One region of the Halomonas sp. MS1 genome, then DNA from elsewhere that is predicted to be linked to it. Evidence: predicted binding sites of a transcription regulator. Region 1 holds the regulator's gene; each other region holds the start of a gene.
What was found. The regulator LexA, encoded in region 1, represses DNA repair genes until DNA is damaged. The targets are predictions, from matches to a motif close to TACTGTNTANNTANACAGTA.
Positions count from the first base shown of each region.

Region 2: a site for LexA is predicted at 2,595-2,614, ahead of recN (DNA repair protein RecN). Genes of this name have one in related genera too.
Region 3: a site for LexA is predicted at 2,385-2,404, ahead of NF683_RS13235 (LexA family protein). Genes of this name have one in related genera too.
Region 4: a site for LexA is predicted at 1,752-1,771, ahead of NF683_RS17445 (DUF1654 domain-containing protein). Genes of this name have one in related genera too.

Region 1 covers NZ_CP098926.1:3,533,345-3,537,622, forward strand. The annotation lists gene purU (formyltetrahydrofolate deformylase) at 1-371, shown strand, start outside; gene NF683_RS16275 (energy-coupling factor ABC transporter permease) at 457-1,128, shown strand; gene lexA (transcriptional repressor LexA) at 1,189-1,866, opposite strand; gene NF683_RS16285 (TetR/AcrR family transcriptional regulator) at 2,194-2,871, shown strand; gene NF683_RS16290 (L,D-transpeptidase) at 2,849-3,370, shown strand; gene nagZ (beta-N-acetylhexosaminidase) at 3,452-4,278, shown strand, end outside.
Region 2 covers NZ_CP098926.1:1,931,798-1,936,075, forward strand. The annotation lists gene NF683_RS08765 (outer membrane protein assembly factor BamE) at 1-238, opposite strand, end outside; gene fur (ferric iron uptake transcriptional regulator) at 311-763, shown strand; gene recN (DNA repair protein RecN) at 874-2,547, opposite strand; gene grpE (nucleotide exchange factor GrpE) at 2,749-3,378, shown strand; gene dnaK (molecular chaperone DnaK) at 3,548-4,278, shown strand, end outside.
Region 3 covers NZ_CP098926.1:2,913,954-2,918,231, reverse strand. The annotation lists gene NF683_RS13250 (Smr/MutS family protein) at 1-76, shown strand, start outside; gene NF683_RS13245 (patatin-like phospholipase family protein) at 86-1,129, opposite strand; gene NF683_RS13240 (alpha/beta fold hydrolase) at 1,164-2,042, opposite strand; gene NF683_RS13235 (LexA family protein) at 2,505-2,930, shown strand; gene NF683_RS13230 (Y-family DNA polymerase) at 2,927-4,273, shown strand; gene NF683_RS13225 (sodium-dependent transporter) at 4,235-4,278, opposite strand, start outside.
Region 4 covers NZ_CP098926.1:3,777,101-3,781,378, reverse strand. The annotation lists gene NF683_RS17455 (hypothetical protein) at 1-1,155, shown strand, start outside; gene NF683_RS17450 (hypothetical protein) at 1,220-1,507, opposite strand; gene NF683_RS17445 (DUF1654 domain-containing protein) at 1,507-1,737, opposite strand; gene NF683_RS17440 (hypothetical protein) at 1,973-2,383, opposite strand; gene NF683_RS17435 (VIT1/CCC1 transporter family protein) at 2,878-3,630, opposite strand; gene NF683_RS17430 (hypothetical protein) at 3,708-4,067, opposite strand.

The DNA of each region.
Region 1 (4,278 bases):
CAAGGGCTGACTGCGTTGTGCTGGCACGTTACATGCAAATTTTGCCACCTTCGCTCTGCTCGCGTTACGCGGGACGGGTGATTAACATCCACCACAGTTTCTTACCCTCTTTTGCCGGTGCTAAGCCCTACCATCAAGCTTACCAGCGTGGCGTTAAGCTAATCGGAGCTACCTGTCACTATGTCACTGAAGAACTGGATGCTGGGCCGATTATTGAACAAGATATTCATCGGGTAAGTCATTGCCATACGCCAACGGATCTCGTGCGCTTTGGGCGCGATGTCGAAAAAGCGGTATTGGCGCGTGGTTTACGATGGCATTTAGAAGACCGGGTATTAATCCATGGCAATAAGACCGTGGTGTTCAGCTGATCATGTTGTTTAGATACGCAGCGTTTTTAGTCAATTCGAGTTTACAGCTGGCTTGTCGTTAGCTGACGGGTAGATAGGGGCATCCATGTCTTTCGCGCAAAGTGTTTTAGCTCCCTGGGCATTGTTGCTGACGTGGTTGGTATCGTTGAGCGTACTTGCGTGGATGATATGGCTGCGCCCTTGGCGAGTGCTGATAGGCGATGTGGCTCTTCAGCATCGGTGGTTAGCCGCGACGCTCGCTGTGGTGTTGATGTGGCAACTGCGTGCTCAGGCAGTCGATTGGTTAACCCTGCACTTAGTCTTCACCGTCTTAATGACGTTGGTATTCAAAATGCCTCTCGCATTAATCAGCAATGTGCTGATTAATGTTGCGATGTCAGCCATTGGCCGTAACGAATGGGCGTTACTAGGCGCTAATGTGTTGGTAACCGGCATTGTACCTGCGGTCATTACCGGTCTGGTATGGCGATGGGTAGACCGGCGCCTGCCGGATAACTTGATGATCTTTTTATTCGTATGCGGCTTTTTTGGCGCAGCGCTGTCAACACTGGCAGGAGGGTTGTCGGCGGTCTTGCTAATCATGGTGGCGGGTACTGACTCTGAAGCTGTGTACTTAGCCCAAGAGTATGCGCGCTTCTTACCCCTGTTAATGCCCTCCGAGGCTTTTATCACAGGGATGTTACTCAGTATTTTATTGGTGTATCACCCGAGTTGGGTAGCTACGTTTAATGATCGTCGCTATATAGACTCTCAGTAACATTGCGATAGCCGGTGAGTATCTCTATCGAGTGCCTCACCGGCATTTACACTTACTCGCTTATCCCAGTGCTTGGCCGTTACCGCCACGTATGACACCAACTCCCACCCCTTCGATATCCAACTGCTGCGTACGCAGGTCAATTTCTATGGGCGCAAAGTCGCTGTTTTCAGCAATCAGCGTCACCGTATGGCCCTGTCGTTTAAAGCGTTTTACAGTGACTTCATCTTCTAACCTTGCCACCACGATTTGGCCATCACGAACCCGGTCGGTGCGATGCACGGCAAGAAGGTCGCCTTCCAGTATGCCAACATCCTTCATTGACAAGCCTCGCACCCGAAGAAGGTAATCCGCTTTGGGGGTAAAGTATTCAGCGGGGAGTGGGCAATAACGATCAATGTGTTCCGCTGCTAGAATCGGGCTTCCTGCGGCCACTTCGCCAATGACTGGTAAGCCATTCGGTAGTGGTTCTACGTTGGCGGCAGGCGCTGTTGCCGAGACATCACCGATATCCTGTGGTTCCTGATTAGGCAGTCGAATCCCCCGCGAGGTGTTACGGATAATGCGGATGGCACCTTTGCGCTCAAGCGCTCGTAAATGCTCTTCAGCAGCGTTAGGAGAACGAAAGCCTAGCGCTTTGGCAATTTCTGCGCGGGTCGGCGGATAGCCGAATTCAGACATCGTTTTAACAATAAAATCAAAAACATGCTGTTGACGAGCAGTAAGAGGACGCGACATAACAAACTCCAAAAAATTGAACAAGACAGTGGCTACATGTCGGCTTAAACAGTATGTGGTTAAGTATACAGTATGTTGCTCTGTCCAGTACATGCTAGAGCGTTTCGCTATGGCATGGCAGTCATTATGCGAATGGTGTCAGGAATGGAGATAGGAACGACGAGTGTGAGGGGCTCTGTCGACGGAGCGTCTGATGGCAGGTGTTTGAATAGGGGCCTAGGGTGCATTTGAGCGTTGGGTAAAAAGCTAAAGATAAGTGATTGAGCCAAATAGCGTTATGGCATAGTATTTAACGATGTTTTAAACACTCGTTTTCTGGAGGGCGCTATGGCGCAATCTGATACGGTAACACGTATCCTCGATACCGCTGAGGTGCTGTTTGCCGAGCGTGGTTTTGCCGAAACATCGCTACGCAATATCACCAGTAAAGCACGGGTTAATTTGGCTGCCGTCAATTACCACTTTGGTTCTAAAAAGGCGCTTATCCAGGCGGTATTTGCGCGCTATTTAGATCCCTTCTCACAACGTTTTCACACGGCGCTTGATGAGCTGGAAGCGCAGTACAACGGTGATGTGATTCCGCTTGAAGTGCTGTTGGAAACAATGGCAAGCACGGTGCTGGCAGTGCCAGCTGAGCGCAATAGCCTGAAGGTGTTTATGCGTCTGCTAGGGTTGGCGTATAGCCAGGCACAAGGGCATTTACGCCGTTATATCCAACAGCAGTACGGAGACGTGTTTACCCGCTTTACTGAGTTGGTGCGCCAGGCAACGCCAGATTTACCTGATGCTGAGCGTTTTTGGCGACTGCATTTCATGCTGGGCACCGTGATTTTTACGCTGTCGGGTTTAGATGCGCTGCGTGACATTGCCGCGAAAGACTATAATGAGCAAGTAACCGTCAGGGATTTGGTAAGACGTTTACGCCCTGTCGTGGTTGCTGCCATGAATGCTCCGCTACCGCCTGCTGCTGATGAAGGACATTATGCGAACGCCCACGCTAGCTGAACTACCCCCGCAGAATGGTGGTTGGATAGACATCAATATCAAACACCAGCAGCTATGCTGGTGGCAAGGGCGCACGCTGCAGTACACGTGCGCTGTGTCCACCGGTGAAAAAGGCGTAGGGCAGCAGGAAGGCAGTGGTCAAACCCCCCTGGGATGGCATTATATCCGCGCATCGATAGGGGGCGGTTTAGCTGATAATGCTGTTTTTCGGGGGCGGCGGTGGACTGGGGAAGTGTTTACGTCGGCGCTTGCGGCGGAATTCCCTCATCGTGATTGGATCTTAACGCGCATTATGTGGCTCTGTGGTTTAGAGAGAGGAGTGAATCGAGGCGGGGATGTCGACACTCAGCGTCGTTTTATCTATCTTCATGGCACGCCACCTGATCAACCGATGGGCGTGGCCGCTTCACATGGGTGTATTCGGCTGCGCAATGATGATCTGCTTTATCTTTTTGAACATGCGCCGCCGGGCACACCCGTTTGGCTTCATAATGGCTAAGCGTAGGCAGCTTATTATTGATTTTTTGACACGAGAGATTGATCAACTAAAATTGACGGCCCTTTTGTTGGATCCATCACAATGACTCAATCTTTAGGCCCGGTCATGCTTGACCTTGAAGGGCCGCGATTAACCAAAGCTGAAAAACATCTTTTGATGGACCCTGCTGTGGGCGGTGTCATTTTATTCGCTAGAAATGTCGAGAATGCTTACCAGGTTAGAAAGCTTTGCAGTGATATTCGTCGTGTTCGCGGCGAGCTGTTACTTGGTATTGATCAAGAAGGCGGTCGCGTTCAGCGAATTAAAGAAGGCGTTACTCGCATGCCAGCCATGGCACGCATTGGTGATCAATTCGCTGAGGATTCGGCATCCGGTCTTGCACTAGCAAAAGACGCGGGTTGGTTGCTGGGCATGGAAATGGCTGCTTGCGGTCTGGATATCAGCTTTGCGCCTGTTTTAGATGTCGAAAGTGGCATCTCTAGTGTTATCGGTGATCGCAGCTTCAGCACCGACCCTGCACACGTCGCTGCGCTGGGTCAGTGTTTTATCAACGGTTTGCATGAAGCGGGTATGGCGGCGGTAGGTAAGCATTTTCCTGGCCATGGTGGCGTTGCCGCTGACTCCCATGTGGCGTTACCTGTGGATGACCGTCCGCTGGCGCTTATTAAACAGCGCGATCTTGTTCCGTTTAGCCAGCTTGCTACTCAGCTTGATGGTGTTATGCCTGCCCATGTTATTTATAGTGCGTTTGACTCACGTCCTGCTGGCTTCTCACCTAGTTGGTTGGGAATGTTAAGAGAGTCCCTGGGGTTTAAAGGTTGTATCTTTTCAGATGATTTAAGCATGGCGGGTGCTCATGAAGCGGGTGACCCGAAGGAGCGCGCCAGGGCTGCCCTTGCCGCAGGATG
Region 2 (4,278 bases), 1.6 Mb from region 1:
CTTTATCAATACGATAAACGTAATCCCATTCTCGCGTGTCAAACGGGGCTTCCAGCAACGGGCGACCCATCACATAAGTGACTTGTTCTCGGGTCATTCCTGGCTGTAATTGGCTGACCATTTCTTCGGTCACCAAGTTGCCCTGAGGGATGTCGCGCTTGTAAACGCCAACGTAGCTGCAGCCGCTAACAACGGTTAGGGCAACGGAAAGAGTAATGATGCGAGTCAATTTTTGCATTTGAGCCTATTCTTCACTATCGTGGTTTCGGTCGATCATACCCGACCTAACCTGTTACTGCGAAGAGCAACCATGGCCGATCAGAACCATGAACTGCGCAAAGCCGGGCTGAAAGTAACCCTGCCGCGCGTCAAGATCCTGCAGATTCTCGAAAATGCTTCGGGTCAACACCACCTTAGCGCAGAAGAAGTGTACAAAACACTGATTGATGCGGGCGAGGATGTTGGCTTGGCTACCGTGTACCGCGTGCTGACTCAGTTTGAATCAGCAGGCTTGGTGATCCGTCATAATTTTGATGGTGGCCACGCGGTGTTCGAGATGACTCAAGAAGACCACCACGACCATATGGTGTGTTTAGAAAGTGGTGAAATCATTGAGTTTGTCGATGAAATCATCGAGCGACGTCAGCAAGAGATCGCCGAAGAGCACGGCTATGAACTTGTGGACCATGCCCTGGTGCTTTACGTACGCCCCCGTGGGTCGGACGTAACCCGACAGGACAGCGGCCCCACAAATAAAAAATAGTCGCGCTAAATAAAACGCCCCTAGGGTGCGAGTGATGACTCATTCGCGCCCTAGGGGCGTTTTTTATAGTGTGTGGCGTTTGCTAGCGCGTTGTCGATTGAAAAAAGCGCTTAGTGCGGTGGCCGTTGGCTCGCGTGCAGCATTTCGCGGGCGTGGGCGAGTGTTTGGTCAGATAGCGTTACACCGCCCAACATGCGGGCGAGTTCGCTGATACGCCCCTGTTCGTCCAGCAGGGCCATATGGGTCAGCGTGCTATCTCGTTTGGCGCGTTTTTCAATATGCAGGTGCTGATGCGCCTGAGCGGCGACCTGAGGCAGGTGGGTGACAGTCATTACTTGACCGTTTTCGCCGAGCTTGCGCAGCAGTTGACCGACAATTTCGGCCGTCGCTCCCGAGATACCCACGTCCACTTCATCGAAGACCAAGCTGGGAATGGTGGAGTGGGAAGCGGCCACCACTTGAATGGCAAGGCTGATGCGCGATAATTCACCGCCCGAAGCCACTTTGGTTAGCGGCCTGGCGGGCTGGCCTGGGTTCGCGCTAATCAGGAATTGGACGTGGTCCAGGCCTTCCGGCGTAGGCGTTTCACGCGGGGTAACGTCCACGTCAAAGCGTGCTTTACCCATCGCCAAGAACCCTAGCTGCTGCTGCACTTCTTTGCCCAAGCGAACGGCGGCTTTTTGTCGCGCCTCGCTTAGTTGTTTGGCATCACTGCGATAGCGCTCGCGGTATTCAGACACTTGGTTGCTTAACGACTCCAGGTCGTCGTCGCTGGCTTCTAGCAGTTCGACTTCCTGGCTGAGCCGGGCATGCAGTGCGCAAATCTCTTCCGGGGCAACGTGGTGTTTACGGGCAATACGGTGGACATCGCCAAGCCGTTCTTCTACCCAGGCTAGGCGCTCTGGGTCTAGTTCAGTCGTACTGGCAAGACGATTTAGCTCGCTGGAAGCTTCCTCTACTTGAATGCGCGCATCGCTAAGCATAGCCAAGGTATTGGCCAGTGTGCCTTTGTCACTGCCGGGTAACGCGCTTAAATGGGCATAGGCTTGATTTAACAGCGACAGAGCGCCACCTTCATCGCTCGCGCAGCAGTCGGCGGCAAACTGGGTTTCACGCAGCGTCTCTTCCGCATGGGCGAGGGTATGCTGCTCCTCTTCTAGCGTTTGCAGCTCACCCTCTGCCAATCCCAGTTGATCTAATTCTTCTACTTGGTAGCGCAGCAGTTGCCGCTTTGCCTCAACTTCACTGCCTTCTTCGCTGAGTTTTTTTAATCGCCGCCGGGCGCTGCGCCACTCGCGGAAGGTTTCAGCCAACTGCTGGCTACGCTCACGTAGCCCGGCATAATCATCTAGCAGGGCGAGGTGGGTTTCTTCACGCATGAGTGCCTGATGAGCATGCTGTCCATGGATTTGAATCAGCTGCTCGCCCAGCGATTTTAGGTCAGCGATGGTGGCAGGGTGGCCATTGATCCACGCTTTGGAGCGACCGCTGGCGGTAACCACACGGCGCAGCAAGCACTCTTCAGCAGGCAGCTCGCGAGCAGTCAACCACTCTGTGGCAGCGGGTAGATGTTGAATATCAAAACGAGCGGAAAGGTCGGTGCGCTCACGTCCATGGCGCACGCTGCCAGCGTCGGCACGCTCACCCAAACATAGGCCAAGGGCCCCGAGTAAAATCGATTTGCCTGCCCCAGTTTCCCCGGTAATCGCCGTCATACCACGGGTTAGGTCGAGTTCAAGGCGGTCAACAATAGCGTAATCTTGGATTGCTAGCTGCGTGAGCATAAGGCCTCCTGAGGCGGTGCGGCACAGAAGCTGGATACTTATCCAATAATTGTTGTTTTATACAGTAGTCTATAACTCACTTCAATGCCCCTCTTGAGATGGCTTTTATGGCCCCCATATAGCGTCCATACGTGGTTAATACTCGTTACTTAACCGAGGTGGCCGTTAATGCCACCGCTGGATACTTTTCAGGAGCTAGGCATGGCAAAAGAACCGCAAACCCCATTAGAAGATGAGCTGGCCCGCCAAGAGCAAGAGGCGGAAGTCACCGAGCAAGCGGCTGAAGAGCGCCTGGTCGAGGGTGAGCTGGAAGGGTTAATCGAGGACGACGCTGCGTTAGAGGACGGCGTGGGAAACCCGGAAGCCGATATGCTAGCCGCTCAGGTGGAAGAGCTTGAGCAGAGCTTGGCGGAAGCTAAAGACCAAGCGCTACGTGCCGCTGCTGAAGCTCAAAACGTGCGTCGCCGAGCTGAGCAAGAGGCTGAAAAAGCGCGTAAGTTTGCTTTAGAAAAATTTGTTAAAGAGCTGTTGCCCGTTGTTGATAGTCTGGAAAAAGCCCTAGAGAGCATGGAAGACGGAGCCTCTGACGTACATCGTGAGGGCGTTTCCATGACCCTCAAAATGCAGTTAGGCGTATTGAATAAATTTGGCGTGGAAAGCGTTGAACCCCAGGGTGAACCCTTCGACCCCCAAGTTCACGAAGCGATGGCGATGGTGCCGAATCCCGAGCTTGAACCCAATACCGTCATGGATGTGATGCAGAAGGGTTATTTGCTTAACGGCCGCCTAGTTCGCCCCGCGATGGTGGTGGTTAGCCAAAAAGCCAATTAAGCATTGGCTGACGCAAAGCAAAAAAAGCCCCTTGAAATGCTGCAAGCGGCCCCCAAATAAAGGGCAACCCGCGGGAAAACCCGCAAACGCTTTAAATTTCAAAAAGCAGATTTTTTGACATCAGCTTTCAAACATCAGTTTTGTAACAACCGAATTCGAGGTTTTTGCTATGGGACGCATTATTGGTATCGATCTGGGCACCACCAACTCTTGTGTGGCAGTGCTCGATGGTGACAGCGCTAAAGTCATTGAAAATGCCGAAGGCGGCCGCACTACGCCTTCCATTATTGCTTACACCGACGATGGTGAGACGCTGGTAGGCCAGGCGGCAAAACGTCAGGCCGTCACCAACCCTGAGAACACCCTTTACGCGATCAAGCGCCTGATTGGCCGTCGCTTCAAAGATGATGTCGTACAAAAAGACATCAAAATGGTGCCTTATAAAATCGCCGAAGCCGACAACGGTGATGCCTGGGTTGAAGTAAAAGGCAAAAAAATGGCGCCGCCGCAGGTAAGTGCGGAAGTGCTGAAGAAAATGAAGAAAACTGCCGAAGACTACCTCGGTGAAGCGGTAACTGAAGCGGTCATCACTGTACCGGCGTACTTTAACGACAGCCAGCGCCAGGCCACGAAAGATGCGGGTCGCATCGCCGGTCTTGATGTTAAGCGCATCATTAACGAGCCGACCGCTGCTGCATTGGCCTACGGTATGGACAAATCCCGTGGTGATAAAACCATCGCGGTATATGACCTGGGTGGCGGTACTTTCGATATCTCTATTATCGAAGTGGCCGACGTTGACGGCGAAACTCAGTTTGAAGTGTTGGCCACCAACGGCGACACCTTCCTGGGCGGCGAAGACTTCGACTTGGCGCTGATCAACTACTTAGTTGACCAGTT
Region 3 (4,278 bases), 620 kb from region 1:
GGCGTTCTGTTCCGCCACCGATATCGATGGCGGAACAGGCGCGGTGTATATTCTGCTGCGCAAGCGCGGGCAGTAGGCGGCTATGTCACTCGGTCGCATCCGAAGCAATGCTAGGCATGCGGCGCTCTAACGCTTCATCAGCAAGATGCCGACCCAGCCGAATTAATTCGTTGGCCCGGTGAAACTCGTAAGTGCTGCAAACAGTTTTGGGAATTTCGATCAATACATCCGGCGGATAGCCTGCGATTTTATACTTCGCGAGCGCCGCTTGGGTGATATCAAACGACTCTAGAATCATATCGAGCTTGCCCCATTCACGCCGACCACGCAGGTCAACGGTTTCATCAACGTCGCTCTCTTCACCATTGCTGCCCCCCAGCCCATCCCACAGGCGGCGCGTGGTGGCACGCACATCGTCCATCCAACCGCCAATATTAGCATCACGGTCGCGCTCTAACGCGGTGCGGCTGTCGCTTGTATCTTCGCTGGGTAACAACTCCTCTAAGGTGATCGGTTGTGGGCTGTGCGCCGTCACGTTAACCGCCACCACAAAATCCGCTTCGTGGGTGGCTAATATCGGCATGATCGGCAGTGGGTTCAGCAAGCCGCCATCAACGAGTACTTGGCCACCCACATGTACTGGGGTAATGACACCCGGCACGGCAATAGAGGCACGGATTGCCTGGAGTAACGGGCCATTTTGAAACCACACCTCACGTTGACGAACCAGATCCGTCGCGACGGTCGTCACCGGAATAGGCAGGTCTTCGATCAGCATATCGCCGACCAGCTCTTCAAGTTTGCTCATGACCTTATTCGCTCGCATGGCGCCCATCGGGCTCCAGGTCACATCGACCAGCTTGAGCACATCTAAATAGTCCAGGTTACACACCCACTCCCGGTATTCAGGCAGCTTGCCAGCGGCATAAATACCAGCAATTAGCGCGCCCATAGAGCAACCCGCAATCGAAATTATCTCGAAGCCGCGCGCTTCTAATGCTTCGATAACACCGATATGGGCATAGCCCCTGGCCCCTCCACTCCCTAATACCAGCGCAACCTTATTACCGCCATTCAAGCAGCTACTTGCCACAGGTGTTTTAACAACATGCGCTACTTTTTTCTTCATCGTCATCTTCCTAACGCGAGCAATCAGGTACCCGCTACGCTTGCTGACTGATTGTGCTGGCCACGTGATGAACCGCCTGGGGCTCAAGATGCAGATGATGGCCACCCGCTAGTACATGGCGCGTTAACTGTGGTACTGCTTGGCGCGCTTTTTCTGCCCAGTCCCGCTCGCCTAAAATGCCTCGTTCTCCTTCTATCAATAGTACTGGGGCCTGAATCTCCGCCAGTAGCGCCAACACTTGCTGGGGCGTAAAGCGCACCAAAGAAGGCTTTAACAAACGGCTATCCGTGCGCATTTGCACATGCCCATCGGCAGTGGCCTGGGTGTTGCGCTCGACAAGTGGCGTAGCGGTGATGCTGTCCAGCGGCGTGACACCTCCGGCTACCCGCGCTGCAACTGCACTCTCAACATCGGGATAACGAGGAGGACGGGAAAGCGGCCGCCGATAGGCCACTAGCCCTTTGCGTAGTTGGCTGGCAGTCTCTTCGGCAGGTGTGTTTAGCGCTCCTAAGCCATCTAACAGAATTAGCTTATCTACCCGCTCAGGCAGCGCTGCCGAGACTAGGCAAGCCACGGCTGCCCCCATCGAGTGAGCAAGTAGCGTCGCCTTTTCGATCTCTAATGACTCCATGGTATCCAGCACGTCCTGGGTATAGTCCCATAGTGCATAGTCGCTTCCTGCAGGCGCATGAGCCGAATGCCCGTGACCGCGGAAGTCGATCGCCACAATGCGAATATCCAGTGCTTTCACCAATAGCGGCGCCAGCCGACTGAAGCTCGCCGCGTTGTCTAGCCAACCATGTAGCGCCACCCAAGTAGGCGCAGTGCTACGCCCCCAGCTAAGCGCCGCCAGCCGACCATTCGCCAGGGAAAGCGGCTGCGCAGCGGTACCGACGTGGGTCGATTCATTCATAAGCAGGATCTCTTAAAAGCCGGATAACCAAGCAATGTCATATACGTCAGATGACGCTCTAAGGCGTAAACGTTACCATGCTAAGCGCAGCGCATCTGCCGCTTTTATGCAGATAACGCTTGCGTGCTGCAACTACTTCGAAATGCTCTTAACGATGATGACCAACAGGAAAATGACTATGAAACCACGTCGTGACACCCGTGCTCGCAACCTTGTGTTCTTGATTACCGTGATCAGTGCGTTGGTGGTTGGTCTGTGGCTTGCTCGCTAAGCCAATTGCACCCACTAAGCCAGTAGCTCCCAGCGTTGAGCGTCGCTTGCAATTTCTCCTTCATGAATAAATACTGTTTATAAACACACTATTTATTCATGAGGATGCCGACGATGCCGTCCCAACCCGCCGCTTTAAAAACTGCCACGTTGGCAACAAGTACGTTTACAACGAGTACATTTCCAACAACGATGGTCGCGACAGCCCTGCCGTTAACCTCTCAGCCATTGCCATTTCCAACGTTATACGGCCGCGCTGGGTTTAGCGGCTTCCCTTCACCTGCTCAAGATTACGAACCACGCACGTTAGATCTCAATGAGCGACTGATTAAACATCCCAACCACACGTTTTACCTCACCGCCGCGGGCGACAGCATGGAAGGCTGGGGGATATTCGAAGGTGATTTGCTGGTGGTAGATCGCAGCATACCGCCCCGCTTAGGGCATATCCTGGTCGCCATGTTTGAAGAGGAAGTACTGATAAAGCGTTATGCGCTCTATCAAGGCACACCACACCTCTGCTCGGCACATCCCCACTATCCACCGCTGCCGTTAGAAGAGACAAACTGCCAGCTATGGGGTGTGGTGCGCGCCGTGGTGCATGAGTATTTGCCATGATTGGCCTTGTTGATGCCAATAATTTTTATGTTTCCTGCGAGCGTGTTTTTAAGCCCGCGCTTGAAGGCAAACCCGTGGGCGTGATGTCGAATAACGATGGCTGTGTGATCGCCCGCTCGGCCGAAATGAAAGCCTTGGAAATCCCCATGGGCACTCCCGCTTTCCAACTGGAAGGTTTGCGCCGACGGGGAGAGATTCACTTACTGTCATCAAACTACGAGCTGTATGGCGACATGTCCGCACGACTCGCCCAGCTACTGCGGGATGCCTGTCCAGACGTCGCGCCTTACTCTATTGATGAAATGTTTATCTACCTGGATGGCTTCAACGACACTCAATGCCAAACACTCGGGGAAGCTGTGCGCCGCCGTGTTCGCCGCTATTTAGGGCTACCTGTATGCGTAGGGCTGGCACCTACCCATACGCTAGCCAAGCTCGCTAATCACGTTGCCAAACAGCAGCCTCACTACCAAGGCGTCTGCCTACTCACTGCCAACAGCCCGACCACTACGGCGCTGCTTAAACAGCTGCCGGTGAATGACGTATGGGGCGTCGGCAGACGCTTAGCAGAACGGCTTGCAGTGAGCGGTATTCGCACGGCGTGGCAGTTGCGGGAGTTCGATCCAAAGCAGCTTCGCAAACGATTTTCAGTGGTGCTTGCACGTACAGCGCTAGAGCTACGTGGCACCTCCTGCTTGGCAATGAACGCATTAGAAGAGCCGCGTCAGCGTATTATGACGTCACGCTCTTTTGGCCAAGCAACCGGTGTAAAAGCGGAATTGCACGCAGCGCTGCGCCGCCATGCTCAGCGCAGTGCCGAAAAACTGCGCCAGCAGAAAAGCCTTACCCGCGCCGTATTGCTATTTCTAAACACCAACCGCCATCGTAAAGACCAGCCTCAGCTTTCACCTAGCGCGATGATTCCCCTGGCATCGCCAAGCGACGATACCCGCACCATTTTAGAAGCCGTGCGCGAAGGGTTGGAACAGATGTATCGGCCGGGTTTTCAGTTTATGAAGGCCGGTGTCATGCTATTGGACTTAGTCGATGCACAGCAGTATCAGCTTTCGCTGTTGCAGCCTTCACATAAAGCGCACCCGCACTTGATGAACGCCGTTGACGCCATTAATCAGCGCATGGGGCAAGGCACGATTCGCTTTGGAATGACAGAGGCGGAAGCACCGTGGCAGTTGCGCTGTGCGCACCGCTCTAACCGTTACACCACCTGCTGGGACGAACTCATGGAGGCAGGCACTCACCCTGGCGCCATTGCAGCTGCCAGGGTGAAGCGTGAACAACAGCGGCTAGCGCGAGCTCAGCGCTTGGCGCAGCCGAGGGCTTAGGGTCT
Region 4 (4,278 bases), 240 kb from region 1:
CAAACGATAAGTATTGTTCCTGCGCTACGCCCTGGCATTGAAATAAAAATCACGGTTGATGCCGACCAGCTCCCGCCTGATGGCGTCGCAATAACATCAAACGATAATACGCGAGACGGCTGGAGCTGGGTGATAGACCCTAGTCGCTATGCGTATAGAAACGATATAGTTTTGCCGTCACTTAGCAATTCGAATGTGACGTGGAACAAAGCTGGAAGCGATCTAGCTGTATCGTATTTTTCAAATGGTCATTACTACAGGATCACATTCGGCCTCAACGGGTTTAACAATCTGCCTAATTTTAAAAAGGTCGAAATTTCTACAGATGCATTTAACTGGACAAACCTCGTTGACTCACCAACAGACTGGTTACCACCCATACAGGTGCAAGCCGTTAATAATGGCGATGGCGGCAGCAAGATCTATACGGGCGGCAACCATGGCTCTTCCGGCAGCGCGGGCGGGAGTCAAACGGCAAGAAACGTGCACTATTCAATTTCGCCGGACAACTACCTGCTGACTAGTGATGGTTCCGGCTATGCTAATGCGATCATTGTAACTGTTGTAAATGAGGTGATGGCGTACAACACGATTACTACAGAACGCTATGTAATGAGGGAGTCGTACAAATTAGTATTCAGCGTCGGCGGAGTCAGTGTTACGGCAAAGCGTCAGTTTTACGAGGACGTTATACTAGGTAACGATAACGGCCTGCAGGCAACAACTAGCGCGTATGAAAATGTTGGCACGTATATGATATATGGGGGGCAGCAGGGTCGTGCCGTCTTTGATGCCAACCGTGTTGGAGCCGGTGCCGCGTCATCTTATCCAGATGCATGGGCAACTGTTTTCCTAGAGCCCGGCGCGGGCCAGTTTGTGGTCTGGATGGATCGCGAGTTTGGAGCAGGGGCTGGCACGCTAAACCCCAGCACTTACGTGCGGTTTGGGTCGGGCACTAACTGGAAAATCTACAACAACGTTGCTGGCTTTGATGACTTCCCTCTTAGTGCTGGGGATGAGTACAGCTGGCGAGGAGGATACGGCTGGTCTATGCCTAGCTCAATAGCTGACATTGACTCGATGTTCACTTACAGAAATGGAGGAGAAATATTTGCAGCATATGCAGTTGATAATGAGGACTGGTGGTCTATTTAAGCCTCTGGTCTGATATAGCGAAAGCCTGCCGCCTTGAGCGGTTTTTTTGTGCCTGAATATTGGCTCAGCTATACGGCAAATCGCGGACGTTCATTCCGATCTGTCCGCCTCTCGATAAACGCCAGACGCCTTCGGTCATCAAATCTCGGCGCGTCATCACATAGGCAATGCTGCCCGGCTGGGTTGTGTCGCCTATGGGGTGCGCGCCGATGCAGCGGCCTGAATAGAGCCTGCTTTTGTGAATGATGTGGAAATCGATCAAGTCATTCGGCAATCGGTATTTACCCAGGCGCTTCCAGCCTCGGCGCTCCAAGCTCTTACGCCACAGTGTGGCTTGGTACCGCGCGTCCATCACATCGCTTCTGCTGGATTCCAGCGAATGCGGACATGCTCGGCGCTATCGTCAAGCGGCACCATAGTGACATTCTCAATGGTCCCAAGATCCGATAGCAGGCGCGACCAATCCTCTGCCGCGTCATCGGGCTGGCGCTGGATCTCGGTGCAGCTCTCTGACTGAGCCGCAGGAGAATTGATCTTCCGTTTTACGCGCTCGACTAATGCCGCGTAGGTTTTCTCTGACATCATCGCCTCCCTGTTACTGGTTATGCGTACAGTTATTGTGGCGAGTATAGACAACGCAGGAGAGGGGCGTCTACTGGATGGGTGCGGGGGAGTGGTCGCAATTTGGTCGCAGACTGAGTGCGACCAATGTGCTGTATGTAAGTATAGCAAATATGTAAGGTGCTGATTTATCAATAAAGCCTTGTGCAAGCGCGGCCTTTAATAATCGACGCAGCGGATTCAAAATCCGCTGCATCTATATAATTTTTCTGTGACGAGTAATTTGGACCATCCGGCTCCAATGGTACTTGATCGATTCCAACTCATTGCTCTTCGGATCTCTTTCTCTATCGACTGGTTGCCCGCATAAATCTCTTCCAGAAGGTGCATACCGTTTTCTTATTTCCTTAATGCTTTCATGATGCTGCTTAAATCTAGCCCATTCTGTTTCTCTGGCTACGTTCTTATATTTCTGTAAAGCTTCATTGAGAGAGCCCTCATCGAAGGGGGTTTTCTCGCCATAGTCTGGCTTGTTGGCATCTAGCCATTTCCATATAGGGTATCTAGCATCATTCCTTTCCTTTCTTAAGTCTCTGCCGAGGGCAAACCAGTTGCCTATGAACGCGCCGATAAGCCCGGCCAGAATGCCCAGTATCCATTCAGTCAAAACGAAATCCTCTCAATGCAAGCTTGCTGTTTGGTTGCTGACTGGCTGTAGCCAATATAAAGAATGTAAACAAAATAAGGTAGAGAGTCGGCAGTTTAGGTGGGAGAACTGCAGTGCAGGCACGGCCGTGGTTGAGGCTGATTTGCACTCATAATCCCTTGCGCGGAAGCAATAGCCTATCCATTTTCTAACTGAAAACTAGCATGTAACCTGTTGATATTTATAGAGCGAATTGGCTGTATTGGCTGGCGCTTAAACGAGTGGGTATCTATTTATAATCAATGGCTTACTTTGATAGCCGCGTGAAAATGGGGTTGCAAAGGTCGCAGGTTCGAATCCTGTCACTCCGACCAAACAGATAAAACGGTCACTTAGCTATTACAGCGGTGGCCGTTTTTTTGTTTAAAGCTTAATTCTGGATTAGCAATCATTAGCATAAGTTGCGGAGCTTTCTGACACACTATGGATTATCTAACCAAGCAGATCTTATAGGCCTAGCCTGCTAATAGACGCTGCGCGAGATAGCCTGTTGCAAAAGCAAGCCCGGCCGCGGCGGCACCCATGGAAAGAGTACGCAGGCCTGAGCGCCAAGCTGGTAGGCCGTAGACGGCGCTCTTGAGCATGCCAATAGCAAGGAATACGCCGCAAGCCAGCCCTAGACTAGCTAGAAACTGCGTTGTGGTTGCTATATTTGGTATTGTATACGGAAGTAACGGTAGAGCGCCCACGATCAAAAAAGCACTAAAGGTGACTAACGCTGCTCGAAGAGGGTTAAGTCCAACAGATGAAAGCCCATGCTCTTCTTGTAACATGGTAGTCACCCATCTATCTGGTTCACGACATAGCGTTTCCACTACTTGTTCAAGTAGTTCTCCTTCGAAACCTTTGGCGTGAAAAAGTTGGCGAATCTCTTCGCGTTCGCCCTCAGGCACTAGGTCAATATGTTGCCGTTCGATACGCTCAGTACTGGCGATCTGAGCAAGCTGTGCCTGCCCGGCTTCGTAATTGCTGACTGCCATGCTGAAGCCGTCAGCGAGTAAGTTGGCGAAACCGAGTACAAGTGCCACCTGTGGTGAAAAACCTGCGCCAAATGCCCCTGATACAACCGCAAAAGTCGTCACGCAACCATCGATACCGCCGAGCACAGCATCGGGAAGTGTTGATGCTTTTACTGGAGTCGCTAGCCGTTTGCGCACTGCATCAGGATGATGGTCACTAAGTAGACTTTCACGACTTGGGGTTGGCATATCGAGGCCTCGTACTTTCCTGGGGTAAGAGGGCCGTTGAATCATTGCTACAACCCTCAGGTTAGCCTAGCCGCAGCTTACAGCTCACTCCATATCCGCTCGCGTATGTCTTCACTGAGTTCTGATACTTTGCGCATGCGATTGAACGTTGCTTGTGTCATATCTTCTGCAGTGTTGTGGTAGCAAATTGCCATTGATGAGAGGGTTTGAGGTCCTTCAAAGCCGAGCATGCAGCAGGTTAGCTTGCTGTAGATAGGAGTCACCGCTGAAATAAAATCCAGTTCATGACGAAGTGCCCCATTGGCGGCTGCTAGCCAGATACGTTGTAGCTTGGCGATCGAATGCGTGGTTTCCACCCAAGGCTGATACCAAAGCGCCAGCATAGACTCGCTGCTGATGGACTTTGCTGTCAGATTGGGAAACAGTAACGTTGTCATTGTATTGGTCCCTCGTAGACAGATAGGAATAGTATAGCCACCATTAATAGAGTGATTGTAGTTAATGGCTGTTTATTTGATGCGGGTCATATTTCATGGCTATGATGATTTTTTGTTTTTTAGTTAATTTTTTTTTAAAATATTATACGAGTATTTGAATGGTGTAATATTGATCTTTGCTTACTTCATTGGTTGGTCGCAATATAATAAA